3 regions of the Streptomyces diversicolor genome follow, and region 3 is predicted to be linked to each of the others. Evidence: predicted binding sites of a transcription regulator. Region 3 holds the regulator's gene; each other region holds the start of a gene.
What was found. Region 3 encodes HrcA, which represses chaperone genes, less so after heat shock. Its sites were predicted from a motif close to TTNGCACTCNGNNNNNCNGAGTGCNAA; they were not measured.

Region 1: groL (chaperonin GroEL) is a predicted target of HrcA. The motif match lies at 1,160-1,186, and genes of this name have one in related genera.
Region 2: groES (co-chaperone GroES) is a predicted target of HrcA. The motif match lies at 3,232-3,258, and genes of this name have one in related genera.

The regions. Positions count from the first base shown of each region.
Region 1 covers NZ_BAAJXA010000015.1:71,626-75,886, forward strand. Annotated here, with positions in the region: gene AC27LF_RS19345 (MoaD/ThiS family protein) at 1-272, shown strand, start outside; gene AC27LF_RS19350 (cold-shock protein) at 706-909, shown strand; gene groL (chaperonin GroEL) at 1,350-2,972, shown strand; gene AC27LF_RS19360 (coiled-coil domain-containing protein) at 3,053-4,261, opposite strand, start outside.
Region 2 covers NZ_BAAJXA010000014.1:18,282-22,542, reverse strand. Annotated here, with positions in the region: gene AC27LF_RS18165 (SDR family NAD(P)-dependent oxidoreductase) at 1-171, shown strand, start outside; gene AC27LF_RS18160 (ester cyclase) at 269-976, shown strand; gene groL (chaperonin GroEL) at 1,038-2,663, opposite strand; gene groES (co-chaperone GroES) at 2,777-3,085, opposite strand; gene AC27LF_RS18145 (polysaccharide deacetylase family protein) at 3,296-4,138, opposite strand; gene AC27LF_RS18140 (polysaccharide deacetylase family protein) at 4,135-4,261, opposite strand, start outside.
Region 3 covers NZ_BAAJXA010000011.1:85,969-90,229, forward strand. Annotated here, with positions in the region: gene AC27LF_RS15210 (DUF3097 domain-containing protein) at 1-787, opposite strand, end outside; gene AC27LF_RS15215 (MBL fold metallo-hydrolase) at 822-1,544, opposite strand; gene hrcA (heat-inducible transcriptional repressor HrcA) at 1,867-2,883, shown strand; gene dnaJ (molecular chaperone DnaJ) at 2,884-4,020, shown strand; gene AC27LF_RS15230 (nitronate monooxygenase) at 4,202-4,261, shown strand, end outside.

The DNA.
Region 1 (4,261 bases), on a different contig from region 3:
GCGTGACCGTTCGCATCCCGACCATCCTGCGTACCTACACGGGCGGCCTGTCCGAGGTGAGCGCCGAGGGCGCGAACCTCGCGGAGGTGATCGCCGACCTGGAGAAGAACCACACCGGCATCTCCGCGCGCGTCCTGGACGACCAGGGCAAGCTGCGCCGTTTCGTGAACGTGTACGTCAACGACGACGACGTCCGTTTCGAGCAGGGCCTTGAGACGGCGACGCCGGACGGTGCGGGCGTGTCCATCATCCCGGCCGTGGCCGGCGGCTGACGGTCCGTCACCTTCGGTGACTTCGGTTACCGACTGTTCGTCCGATGGCCCCCTCCGTGAGAGAAGCGGAGGGGGTCATTCCGTGGGGTTGAGCGCGGTAGAGTTGGGGAACGCGTCCCCGGCCTCCGGGTCGGAAGCCCCGGATTCAATCCGCACAGCCGCCAAGAAGTCGCCAAAGTCCATGCGTTCTTCGCGGCTTTTATTCCTTTTATAGGGCCCGACTTGCCCTGAATTCTGCCGAATTCTCGGCAGATTCCCGACCGAGTGCGTCCAGATTTCTCGTCCGATTGACCTGTTGCAGACGGCAGTTGGACAGATACATTCAGCCGCGGTCGACGCGTTCCGGCGCACGCCCCCAACCTTGGGGGGTGAGGTCTGACCCGGGTCCGCGAAGTGTGGATCTGTGCAAGGGCCAGTAATAGGGGAGTTAGGCATGGCTCAGGGCACCGTCAAGTGGTTCAACGCGGAGAAGGGGTACGGCTTCATCGCGGTCGACGGTGGTGCGGACGTCTTCGTCCACTACAGCGCGATTCAGATGGACGGCTACCGCACCCTGGAAGAGGGCCAGCGGGTCGAGTTCGAGATCTCGCAGGGCCAGAAGGGCCCGCAGGCCGACATGGTTCGCGTCACCGCCTGAACATTCTCAGCGCGAAGGGTCCGCACCTTCCGGGGTGCGGGCCCTTCGTCGTGCCCGGGCAGCAGGGCCGCGCCGCGGGGCGTGGGCCTGGACCACAGGGTCCATGTCACAGCTCCCATGCCGCATGGGCCGGTGCCGCGGTGTCCGCAGGGGCCGGTGCCGCGGTGTCCGGGTCGTCGCGCCGGGGGGCGCGCGCCCGGCGCGACGACCCGGCCGCGCGCCCCGCGACGGGTCCGCGGCGCGGGCGCACCTTGCACTCGGGTGGGTCGAGTGCTAATCATTGGCGTTAGCACTCTGAAGGTGAGAGTGACAATGATGGACCGGGTCGGTGAGGCCCGTGGGCCGGGTGGGGCAAGGAACCACAAGGCCGGCGAGCCGTCCGTCGCGGGCGCGGGCGCGGTCCGAAGGAATCACCCCCAGTCCTGGAGGGACCACTTCACATGGCCAAGATCATCGCGTTCGACGAGGAGGCGCGGCGCGGCCTTGAGCGCGGTATGAACCAGCTCGCCGACGCCGTCAAGGTCACCCTCGGCCCCAAGGGCCGCAACGTCGTCCTTGAGAAGAAGTGGGGCGCCCCCACGATCACCAACGATGGTGTGTCCATCGCCAAGGAGATCGAGCTGGAGGACCCGTACGAGAAGATCGGCGCCGAGCTGGTCAAGGAAGTCGCCAAGAAGACCGACGACGTCGCCGGTGACGGTACGACCACCGCGACCGTCCTCGCCCAGGCCCTGGTCAAGGAGGGCCTGCGCAACGTCGCCGCCGGCGCCAACCCGATGGCCCTGAAGCGCGGTATCGAGAAGGCCGTCGAGGCCGTCTCCGCCGCCCTGCTGGAGCAGGCGAAGGACGTCGAGACCAAGGAGCAGATCGCCTCCACGGCCTCCATCTCCGCCGCCGACACCCAGATCGGCGAGCTGATCGCCGAGGCCATGGACAAGGTCGGCAAGGAAGGCGTCATCACCGTCGAGGAGTCGCAGACCTTCGGTCTGGAGCTTGAGCTCACCGAGGGCATGCGCTTCGACAAGGGCTACATCTCGGCGTACTTCGCCACCGACATGGAGCGTATGGAGGCGTCGCTCGACGACCCGTACATCCTGATCGCCAACTCCAAGATCAGCTCCGTCAAGGACCTGCTCCCGCTCCTTGAGAAGGTCATGCAGTCGGGCAAGCCGCTGCTGATCATCGCCGAGGACGTCGAGGGCGAGGCCCTGTCGACCCTGGTCGTCAACAAGATCCGCGGCACCTTCAAGTCCGTCGCCGTCAAGGCGCCGGGCTTCGGCGACCGCCGCAAGGCCATGCTCGGCGACATCGCCATCCTCACGGGCGGCGAGGTCATCTCCGAGGAGGTCGGCCTCAAGCTGGAGAACGCGACCCTGGACCTCCTGGGCCGCGCCCGCAAGGTCGTCATCACCAAGGACGAGACCACCATCGTCGACGGTGCCGGCTCCTCCGAGCAGGTCAACGGCCGGGTCAACCAGATCCGCGCCGAGATCGAGAACAGCGACTCGGACTACGACCGCGAGAAGCTCCAGGAGCGTCTGGCCAAGCTGGCCGGCGGCGTCGCCGTCATCAAGGCCGGTGCCGCCACCGAGGTGGAGCTCAAGGAGCGCAAGCACCGCATCGAGGACGCCGTGCGCAACGCCAAGGCGGCCGTCGAGGAGGGCATCGTCGCCGGTGGTGGCGTGGCCCTGCTGCAGACCACCAGCGTCTTCGAGAAGCTGGAGCTGGACGGTGACGAGGCGACCGGCGCGCAGGCCGTGAAGCTCGCCCTGGAGGCCCCGCTCAAGCAGATCGCCGTCAACGCCGGCCTTGAGGGCGGCGTCGTGGTCGAGAAGGTCCGCAACCTCACCCCGGGTCACGGCCTGAACGCCGCGACCGGCGAGTACGTCGACCTGGTCGCCGAGGGCATCATCGACCCGGCGAAGGTGACGCGTTCCGCCCTGCAGAACGCCGCCTCCATCGCCGCGCTGTTCCTCACCACCGAGGCCGTCATCGCCGACAAGCCGGAGAAGGCCGCGCCGGCCGCTCCGGGCGGCATGCCGGGCGGTGACATGGACTTCTGATCCTCCCTGAGGATCGGACCCGTCCGCCACACACCGAGGGCGGCACTCCCTGACCCCAGGGAGTGCCGCCCTCGGGCATGTCACGCCCCGCCGCCGCGGCCTCGGGGGGCGGGCATCGAGCGCCAGAAGGCGCGGGACATCACCTTCTGCTCGTGCTTGGTCTGCTCCGTCGTCAGGTGTTCCTGGAAGTCCCGCCCGTGCACGCCCAGCGCCTCGGCGGTGAGCCAGTCGGCGTACCAGGGGAGCCCGCCTGTCTGCAGCGCGCCGACCAGCGTGGCCAGATCGGCGACGGGCCGGGTCCGCACGACCTGGGTCAGGAGGCGTCGCACCACCTGATCCGTCCGGCGGACGTGGGTGCTCTCGGCGGTCAGTCGCTTCGTCAGCAGCATCAGGTCGAGGACCGGGCAGTCGCAGCAGCACGCGGCGACGACCGCGTCCAGGTGCCCGTCGAGCGACGCTGACTCCAGAGCCAGCAGCAGCGCCGCCAGGGCCGAGGGCGTCATCTCCCGGGCGTGCCGGCACAGGACCTGCCGGCTGCCGTAGTGCGAACCGTCCTGGACCAGGGCCTTGAGGAAGTGCCCCGCGTGCCCGACGAGTTCGTCGTGCACCGTGCAGCGGAAGACGGTGTCGGCCTGCTCCGGCAGCCCGCAGTCGACCATGCGGGTGAGCAGCCGGGCGGCGTCCTGCGGCGAGAGGGTCCTGACCGCCGCCCGCAGCACCGCCTCGGCGCCCGGCGTCATCCCCGAAAGGGCCACGACCGTCTCCCTGACCGCTCTCTCGGACCTGCCGCGCACGGTCTGCAGCAGCAGGTCCGTCGAGAGGTGGTGACGCCCCGTCAGATACAGCTCGCTGATCAGCACCGCGATGTCGGCGCCCGAACGGGACGACGAGACCCCGTGCAGCACGGACCAGACCCGGTGGTCCCGCAGGGCGAGGACGAGCGGGAGCAGATGTCCGACGCCGCGGTTCTGCGTGTGCCGGAAGACGGTCTCGGCGTCCTGCGCGAGCCCGTGCCGGTCCAGGGCGTGGATGAACTCCACCACGTCCGAGGCGGACCGGGCCGCCGCTGCCGTCAGTTGCAGGGCGTCCGCGTAGCGCGGCAGGCAGGCTTCGCGCAGCGCGACGGACAGCGTCACCAGGTCCGCCACCGGGCGTTTCGCCGCGGCGGCGGACACGGCCGTGCCGAGGGCGGCGGCGAGTTCCCCGTCGGACAGGAGCGCCGTCACGGACACCACGTCGGCGACCGGCCGGACCACGGCCACGGCCGACAGCAGGCTCTCGGCGTACTC
Region 2 (4,261 bases), on a different contig from region 3:
CTGGACGCGGACAAGCTGGTCGAGACGGCGCTCGCGGACCTGGCGCGCGGCAGGACGCTGTCCATTCCGGATCCGCGGTACAAGGCGCTGATGGGGCTGGCGAAGGTGGCCCCGCGCAAACTGGTGGGCGGCATCAGCTCCCGGACCGGGCGCAGGTACGGACCGCGCTGAGCCCCCGGCGAACCCTCGCGCGCCGAAGGTGAGGGCGCCGCTCCGGTGGGAGGATGGGCGGGACGGAACCGGACCCAGGGGGGCCGGAGGCGGCGTCATGACGTTCGTACAGCTCATCGAGTGCAGGACGAGCCGGTTCGACGAGATGAACCGGCTGCTGGACACATGGGTCCAGCAGACCAAGGGGAAGCGGACCGCGACATACGACCTGGTCGGCAAGGACCGGTCCGACGCGTCGCACATCGTCGAGATCGTGGAGTTCCCCTCGTACGCGGACGCGATGCGGAACTCGAACCTTCCCGAGACGGACAAGGTGTACCGGCAGCTGGTGGCCCTGTGCGACGAGATGCCGACGTTCATCGACCTGGACGTCGTACGCGACGAGCCGCTGGGCGCGGAGACGGTGCGGCGCTTCTTCGCGACGCTCGCGGCGCCGGGTGAGCTGGGGCCGCTGAACGATCTCCTCGACGAGGACGTGCACAGCCACGATCCCCTCAATCCGCAGGACACGATCGGGCTGGACTCGGTTCGCGCCGAGTACCGGATGTGGCGGGCCGCCTTCGAGGCCGCCTTCACCGTGGAGGACCTGATCGTCCAGGGTGACCGGGCCTGTGCCCGCTGGACCTGGAACGCCACGCACCGGGGGGAGTTCCTGGGGATCACCGCCACGGGCAGGCGGGTGACCACGACCGGTACCACCGTCTTCCGGTTCGGCGCGAACGGCCGGATCGCCGAGACATGGTGGCAGCACGACCAGTTGGGGCTGATGCAGCAGTTGGGCGCCCTCGACCAGCTGGAGCAGTGACCGCGACGGGCAACGCGAAGGCCCGGCGCCCTTTCGGGTGCCGGGCCTTCGCTGCCGGGTGTCAGTGGGCGTGGCCGTGGCCGTGGCCCGCGGCGGCCGGCTCTTCCTCTTCCTTCTTCTCGACGACCAGGGTCTCGGTCGTCAGCAGGAGGGAGGCGATGGAGGCGGCGTTCTCCAGGGCGGAGCGGGTGACCTTCACCGGGTCGATGACGCCGGCCTTGACCAGGTCGCCGTACTCGCCGGTGGCGGCGTTGTAGCCGTTGCCCTTGTCCAGCTCCTTGACCTTGGAGACGATCACGTAGCCCTCAAGGCCCGCGTTCTCCGCGATCCAGCGCAGCGGCTCGACGACGGCGTTGCGGACGACCGCGACACCGGTGGCCTCGTCGCCGGACTTGTCGAGGTTGCCGTCGAGGACCTTGGAGGAGTGGACGAGCGCGGAGCCACCACCGGAGACGATGCCCTCCTCGACCGCGGCGCGGGTCGCGGAGATGGCGTCCTCCAGACGGTGCTTCTTCTCCTTCAGCTCCACCTCGGTGGCGGCGCCGACCTTGATCACGCACACGCCGCCGGCCAGCTTCGCAAGGCGCTCCTGAAGCTTCTCGCGGTCCCAGTCGGAGTCGGTGTTCTCGATCTCGGCCTTGATCTGCGCGATGCGGCCCTCGACGTCCGACTTGTCGCCGGCACCGTCGACGAGGGTGGTGTCGTCCTTGGTGACGGTGACGCGGCGGGCGGTGCCGAGCACGTCGAGACCGACCTGGTCCAGCTTGAGGCCGACCTCTTCGGAGATGACGGTGGCGCCGGTGAGGATCGCCATGTCCTGCAGCATCGCCTTGCGGCGGTCGCCGAAGCCCGGGGCCTTCACCGCGACGGCGTTGAAGGTGCCGCGGATCTTGTTGACGACGAGGGTCGACAGGGCCTCGCCCTCGACGTCCTCGGCGATGATCAGCAGCGGCTTGGAGGAGCCCGCCTGGATGACCTTCTCCAGCAGCGGCAGCAGGTCCGCGATGGCGGAGATCTTGCCCTGGTTGATGAGGATGTACGGGTCCTCCAGGACGGCCTCCATGCGCTCCTGGTCCGTCACGAAGTACGGCGACAGGTAGCCCTTGTCGAAGGCCATGCCCTCGGTGAAGTCCAGTTCGAGGCCGAAGGTGTTGGACTCCTCGACGGTGATGACACCGTCCTTGCCGACCTTGTCCATCGCCTCGGCGATCAGCTCGCCGACCTGCTGGTCCTGGGCGGACAGCGCGGCGACGGCGGCGATGTCGGACTTCTCGTCGATCGGCCGGGCCGAGCCGAGCAGGTCCTCGGAGACGGCCTTGACGGCGGCGTCGATGCCCTTCTTCAGGGCGGCCGGGGAGGCGCCGGCGGCGACGTTCTTCAGGCCCTCGCGCACCAGGGCCTGGGCCAGCACGGTGGCGGTGGTGGTGCCGTCACCCGCGATGTCGTTGGTCTTGGTCGCCACCTCCTTGACCAGCTGGGCGCCGAGGTTCTCGTACGGGTCCTCGATCTCTACCTCACGGGCGATGGTGACGCCGTCGTTGGTGATGGTGGGAGCGCCGAACTTCTTGTCGATGACGACGTTGCGGCCCTTGGGGCCGATCGTCACCTTCACCGTGTCGGCCAGCTTGTTGACGCCGCGCTCAAGGGCGCGACGGGCGTCCTCGTCGAACTTCAGGATCTTCGCCATGGCAGCGGGAGCCCTCTCGGAAATCTGGTGATAAAGACGCTGCGCCCCGGGCGCCCGGCTTCTTGATGGCGGGGCCAGGGGCGCAGCTCACAGCACGAGTGCTTCGGGGTGAATTACTTCTCGATGATCGCGAGCACGTCGCGGGCCGAGAGAACGAGGTACTCCTCGTTGTTGTACTTCACCTCGGTGCCGCCGTACTTGCTGTAGAGCACGACGTCGCCGACGCTGACGTCGAGCGGAAGACGGTTGCCGTCTTCGAAACGGCCCGGGCCCACGGCCAGGACGACGCCCTCCTGGGGCTTCTCCTTGGCGGTGTCCGGGATGACCAGGCCCGAGGCCGTGGTCTGCTCGGCGTCCAGCGGCTGGACCACGATGCGGTCCTCAAGCGGCTTGATGGCAACCTTGGAGCTGGCGGTCGTCACGATCCGACCTCCCCCTTCGGAGATCTCACGGGGTTAACTGTCTGAGGTGGCGACCAGGTCGATCCGTCGTCGCGGGTGCCGGACCTGCCCGTCGCGTTGTTGGCACTCTCCATGGGGGAGTGCCAGAGCCGAGACTATGACTGCGATTAGCACTCGGTCAAGCGGAGTGCCAATCCGCGGCGGCGCGTCCGCCGAGGTGGCCCCGACGGCTCACAGGTAGTCCTCCAGGCGGCCCACGGTCAGACCCGCGGACTGGACCCGCCGGAGCAGGCGCGTCGTGCGCTCCCTGAGGGTGGGTCCGGTGGACTCGTCGGGGCCGACCAGGATGATGTCGCCGGGGCGCAGGCGCTTGTCGCCCCGGACGTAGTCGAGGGTGTCGGCGCCCATCGCGGCCCGCCACAGGACCACCGCGGCGATGCCGCAGTCGGCCGCCGCGGTCAGGGTCGTCGTGTCGTATGTGCCGTAGGGCGGGCGGAAGAGGCGGGGGCGGATGCCGAAGCGGGACCTGAGCTTGTCCTGCTGGCCGCAGATCTCGGCGCGCTGCCCCGCGTAGGGCAGTCCGCGCAGGGCGGGATGGTCGAGGGTGTGGTTCTGGACGTCGGCGCCGACCGAGCGGAGGCGGGCGAAGTGGCCGTAGCCCGGGCCGACGACGCTGTCGGTGAGGAAGAAGCTGACCGGGAGCCGCAGGTCGCGGACCATGTCGATGAACCGGGGGTCCCGCTCGGCGCCGTCGTCGTAGGTGAGGAAGACGACCGGGTCGGAGGTCGTCACATGGTCCACGACCGGGGGCAGGGAGCGGCCCGCGGTGCCGGCCGGCAGGGGGCGCGCGGCGGGCTCAGGAGCCGGGGCGAGCGGGGCGCTCAGGCCCCATTGGCGGTAGGGCTGCCGGGTGGCCGGGCCGTGCGACCGCACGCCCTGGGCGGCCTTCTTGCCGAGCCGTTCGATGGGGTCGACGGACTGGGCGCAGCCGGCCAGGAGCAGGACGCAGGCCAGGGCGGCGGCGGCCGGCGTCCTGCACCGTGCCGCCGCCGTGGACCGCCCCGGGCGCCTCACAGGTAGTCCTCCAGGCGTGCCACCGCGTAGCCCTCGCGGGTGACCTTGTTCAGGAACCGTCTGACCATGTCGGTCATGGACCCGTCCCAGTCGGAGCGGCCCCGGAAGTGGGTGAGCACGATG
Region 3 (4,261 bases):
CGAAGTCGATCAGTTCTTCCACCCGGCCCAGCAGTTCCGGCTCCAGGTCCTTGTAGGACCGTACGCGCGACAGGATCTGCTGCCACGCCGCGCCCGTGTTGTCCGGCCAGCCGAGCGCCCGGCACACGCCCGTCTTCCAGTCCTGGCCATGCGGCACTTTCGGCCATCCGGCGATGCCCAGGGACGACGGCTTGACCGCCTCCCAGATGTCGATGTAGGGGTGACCGACGACCAGCGCGTGCTCGCTGGTCACCGACTCGGCGATGCGCCACTCCTTGGTGCCGGGGACCAGATGGTCCACCAGGACGCCGAGCCGCGCGTCCGGACCCGGCGCGAACGAGGCCACGATGGCCGGCAGGTCGTCCACGCCCTCCAGGTACTCCACGACGACGCCCTCGACGCGCAGATCGTCGCCCCACACCCTCTCGACCAGTTCCGCGTCGTGCCGGCCCTCGACGTAGATCCGCCCGGCGCGGGCCACGCGCGCGCGTGCGCCGGGGACGGCGACCGAACCTGACGCCGTACGGGTGGGCCGTACCGGAGCCGCCGCCGGGCGCACCAGCGTCACCGTCCGGCCCTCCAGCAGGAAGCCGCCCGGCTCCAGCGGGAAGACACGGTGCTTGCCGAAGCGGTCCTCCAGGGTGACCGTGCCCGCCTCGCAGCGGATCACCGCGCCGCAGAAGCCGCTGCCGGGCTCCTCCACCACCAGGCCGGGATCGGCCGGGACCTCGGGGACGGGCCGGGGCTTCTTCCACGGCGGGGTCAGGTCCGGTGAGTACTGGCGCATTCGGATGACGATAGGAGAAAGCGCGAGCGGACGATCACGACACGCCGAAACGCGCGGCCAGCGCGTCCCGCTGCCCGCGGACGAACGCCGCGTCCACCACCGCCCCGTGACCGGGCACGTACAGCGCGTCCGGGCCGCCCAGGGCGAGCAGCCGGTCGACGGCGGCGGGCCAGCGGGACGGTACGGCGTCGGGGCCCGCCTGCGGCTCCCCTGACTCCTCGACCAGATCGCCGCAGAAGACGACCGCCGGCTCGCCGGGGACCAGCACCGCCAGGTCATGGGCGGTGTGACCGGGGCCCACGTCCGCCAGCAGCACCCGCCGGCCGCCGCCCAGGTCCAGCGCCCGCTCGCCGCTGACCGGGTGGCCGGGCCGGGCCAGGGCGCGCGCCGCCTCGGCCGCGAGCCGTGCGTCCAGGCCGTTGCGGACCGCGTCCCGGCGCAGTCCGTCCCGCTCACGGGCGAACACCGCGTCCATGCCGGCCGCGGCGTACACCTCGGCCCCCGCGAACTCCGCGGCGCCGAAGACATGGTCGAAGTGGGGATGGGTGAGCGCGAGATGGGTCACACCGCGGCCGGCGATCCGCTCGGCCGCCGCGCGCAGCCGGGCGCCCTCCGCGAGGCTCGACCCGGCGTCCACGACGAGCGCCGCGCTCGCCCCGAGGACCAGTCCGGCCGTACAGTCCCAGCCCGGCAGCCGGCACCGCCCCACCCCGGGCGCCAACCGCTCCCAGCCCGTCTCTTCCCAAGTCGCCGTCATACGGCGACGCTAAGCGCTCCGCTGGGCATGCCGCGATATGCCGTCGGTCGTCTGCGGCACCGTCGTGGCTGGTCGCGCCCGCGCGGCGGAGCCGCATATCAGTACAGCCCCGCGCCCCTTCGGGGCGCTGTCGAACCGCAGCGGACTTCACTGGACCTGCTCAGCGCCGGGAGCCGCCGGGCACGATCCGCCGGGACCGGCCTTGCCCGGGGTGTACCCCACGGCCGTACACTGGGGCGGGGAAGCTGGCACTCGCCTGCTCAGAGTGCCAGGCGAAGGACCCGAAGGGCCGCGGGGACGACTTGCTGGAGGTGGACGCGCGATGCTGAGCGAACGCAGGCTCCAGGTGCTGCGTGCCATCGTCCAGGACTATGTCGGCACCGAGGAGCCGGTGGGTTCCAAGGCGCTCACCGAGCGGCACAACCTCGGCGTCTCCCCGGCCACGGTCCGTAACGACATGGCCGCCCTGGAGGACGAGGGGTTCATCGCCCAGCCGCACACCAGCGCGGGGCGGATCCCCACCGACAAGGGCTACCGGCTGTTCGTGGACAAGCTGGCCGGCGTCAAGCCGATGACCGCGCCCGAGCGGCGCGCCATCCAGAACTTCCTCGACGGCGCCGTCGACCTCGACGACGTCGTGACGCGGACGGTGCGGCTGCTCGCGCAGCTGACCCGGCAGGTCGCCATCGTGCAGTACCCGTCCCTGACCCGCTCGACCGTGCGGCATGTGGAACTGCTCTCGCTCGCCCCCGCGCGCGTGATGCTCGTGCTGATCACGGACACCGGCCGGGTCGAGCAGCGGATGGTCGACTGCCCGGTGCCGTTCGGCGAGACGTCCCTGGCGGATCTGCGTGCGCGGCTCAACAGCCGGGTCGCGGGCCGCCGCTTCACGGACGTGCCGAACCTGGTCGAGGATCTGCCGGATGCCTTCGAGGCCGAGGACCGCGGTACGGTCTCGGCGGTGCTCTCCACCCTCCTGGAGACACTGGTCGAGGAGAACGAGGAGCGGCTGATGATCGGCGGCACCGCCAATCTGACCCGCTTCGGACATGACTTTCCCCTCACGATCCGGCCGGTCCTGGAGGCGCTTGAGGAGCAGGTGGTGCTCCTCAAGCTGCTGGGCGAGGCCAAGGATCCGGGCGTGATGGTGCGTATCGGCCATGAGAACGCCCATGAGGGACTCAACTCCACGTCCGTGGTGTCGGTCGGCTACGGTTCGGGCGGCGAGGCAGTCGCCAAGCTCGGCGTGGTCGGACCGACCCGCATGGATTACCCGGGAACGATGGGAGCGGTACGCGCAGTGGCACGGTACGTCGGACAGATCCTGGCGGAGTCGTAGGTGGCCACGGACTATTACGCCGTTCTCGGCGTGCGCCGCGACGCGTCGCAGGATGAGATCAAGAAGGCATTCCGGCGGCTCGCGCGCGAGCTGCACCCGGACGTCAACCCCGATCCGAAGACGCAGGAGCGCTTCAAGGAGATCAACGCCGCCTACGAGGTGCTGTCGGACCCGCAGAAGAAGCAGGTCTACGACCTCGGCGGCGATCCCCTCTCGCAGTCCGGCGGCGCCGGCGCGGGCGGCTTCGGGGCCGGCGGCTTCGGCAACTTCTCCGACATCATGGACGCGTTCTTCGGCACGGCGTCGCAGCGCGGGCCGCGCTCGCGCACCCGGCGCGGCCAGGACGCCATGATCCGTATCGAGGTCGAGCTGGACGAGGCGGCCTTCGGTACGACGAAGGACATCCAGGTCGACACGGCCGTCGTCTGCAAGACCTGCAACGGCGAGGGCGCGGCGCCGGGCACCACGGCCCAGACGTGTGACATGTGCCGCGGGCGCGGTGAGGTGTCGCAGGTGACGCGGTCCTTCCTGGGCCAGGTCATGACCTCGCGCCCGTGCCCGCAGTGCCAGGGCTTCGGCACGGTCGTGCCGACGCCGTGCCCGGAGTGCGCGGGCGACGGCCGGGTGCGTTCGCGCCGGACCCTGACGGTGAAGATCCCGGCCGGTGTCGACAACGGCACCCGCATCCAGCTCGCCGGCGAGGGCGAGGTCGGCCCCGGCGGCGGGCCCGCCGGCGATCTGTACGTCGAGATCCACGAGCTGCCGCACCCCACCTTCCAGCGCCGCGGCGACGATCTGCACTGCACGGTGACGATCCCGATGACCGCGGCGGCCCTCGGCACGAAGGTGCCGCTGGAGACGCTGGACGGCCTGGAGGAGGTCGACATCCGTCCGGGCACCCAGTCCGGCCAGTCGATCCCGCTGCACACCCGGGGCGTGACCCATCTGCGGGGCGGCGGCCGGGGCGACCTCATCGTGCATGTCGAGGTGCAGACACCGACCAAGCTCGACCCCGAGCAGGACCGCCTGCTGCGCGAACTGTCCAAGCTGCGCGGCGAGGAACGCCCCCAGGGCCAGTTCCAGCCGGGACAGCAGGGTCTGTTCTCGCGGCTGAAGGACGCGTTCAACGGCCGCTGACGCCGGCTTGCCGGGGGCCCGGTGCGGCCCCCGGGGCGGGCGCTTTCGGACCCGGGGTGACGGCTGCTGTTCCGCCGGGTGACGGGTGCCTTCCGAGGGTGCTGGGGCGTCGGTTGCCGGGGGAGTATGCCAAGCGGAGGCCGGTTTCGGACTTGTGCGCAGGACGTGACAACATGCGGTCATGTCATCCCCACTGACCGATCTCTGCCCACATCCGATCGTGCAGGCCCCCATGGCGGGC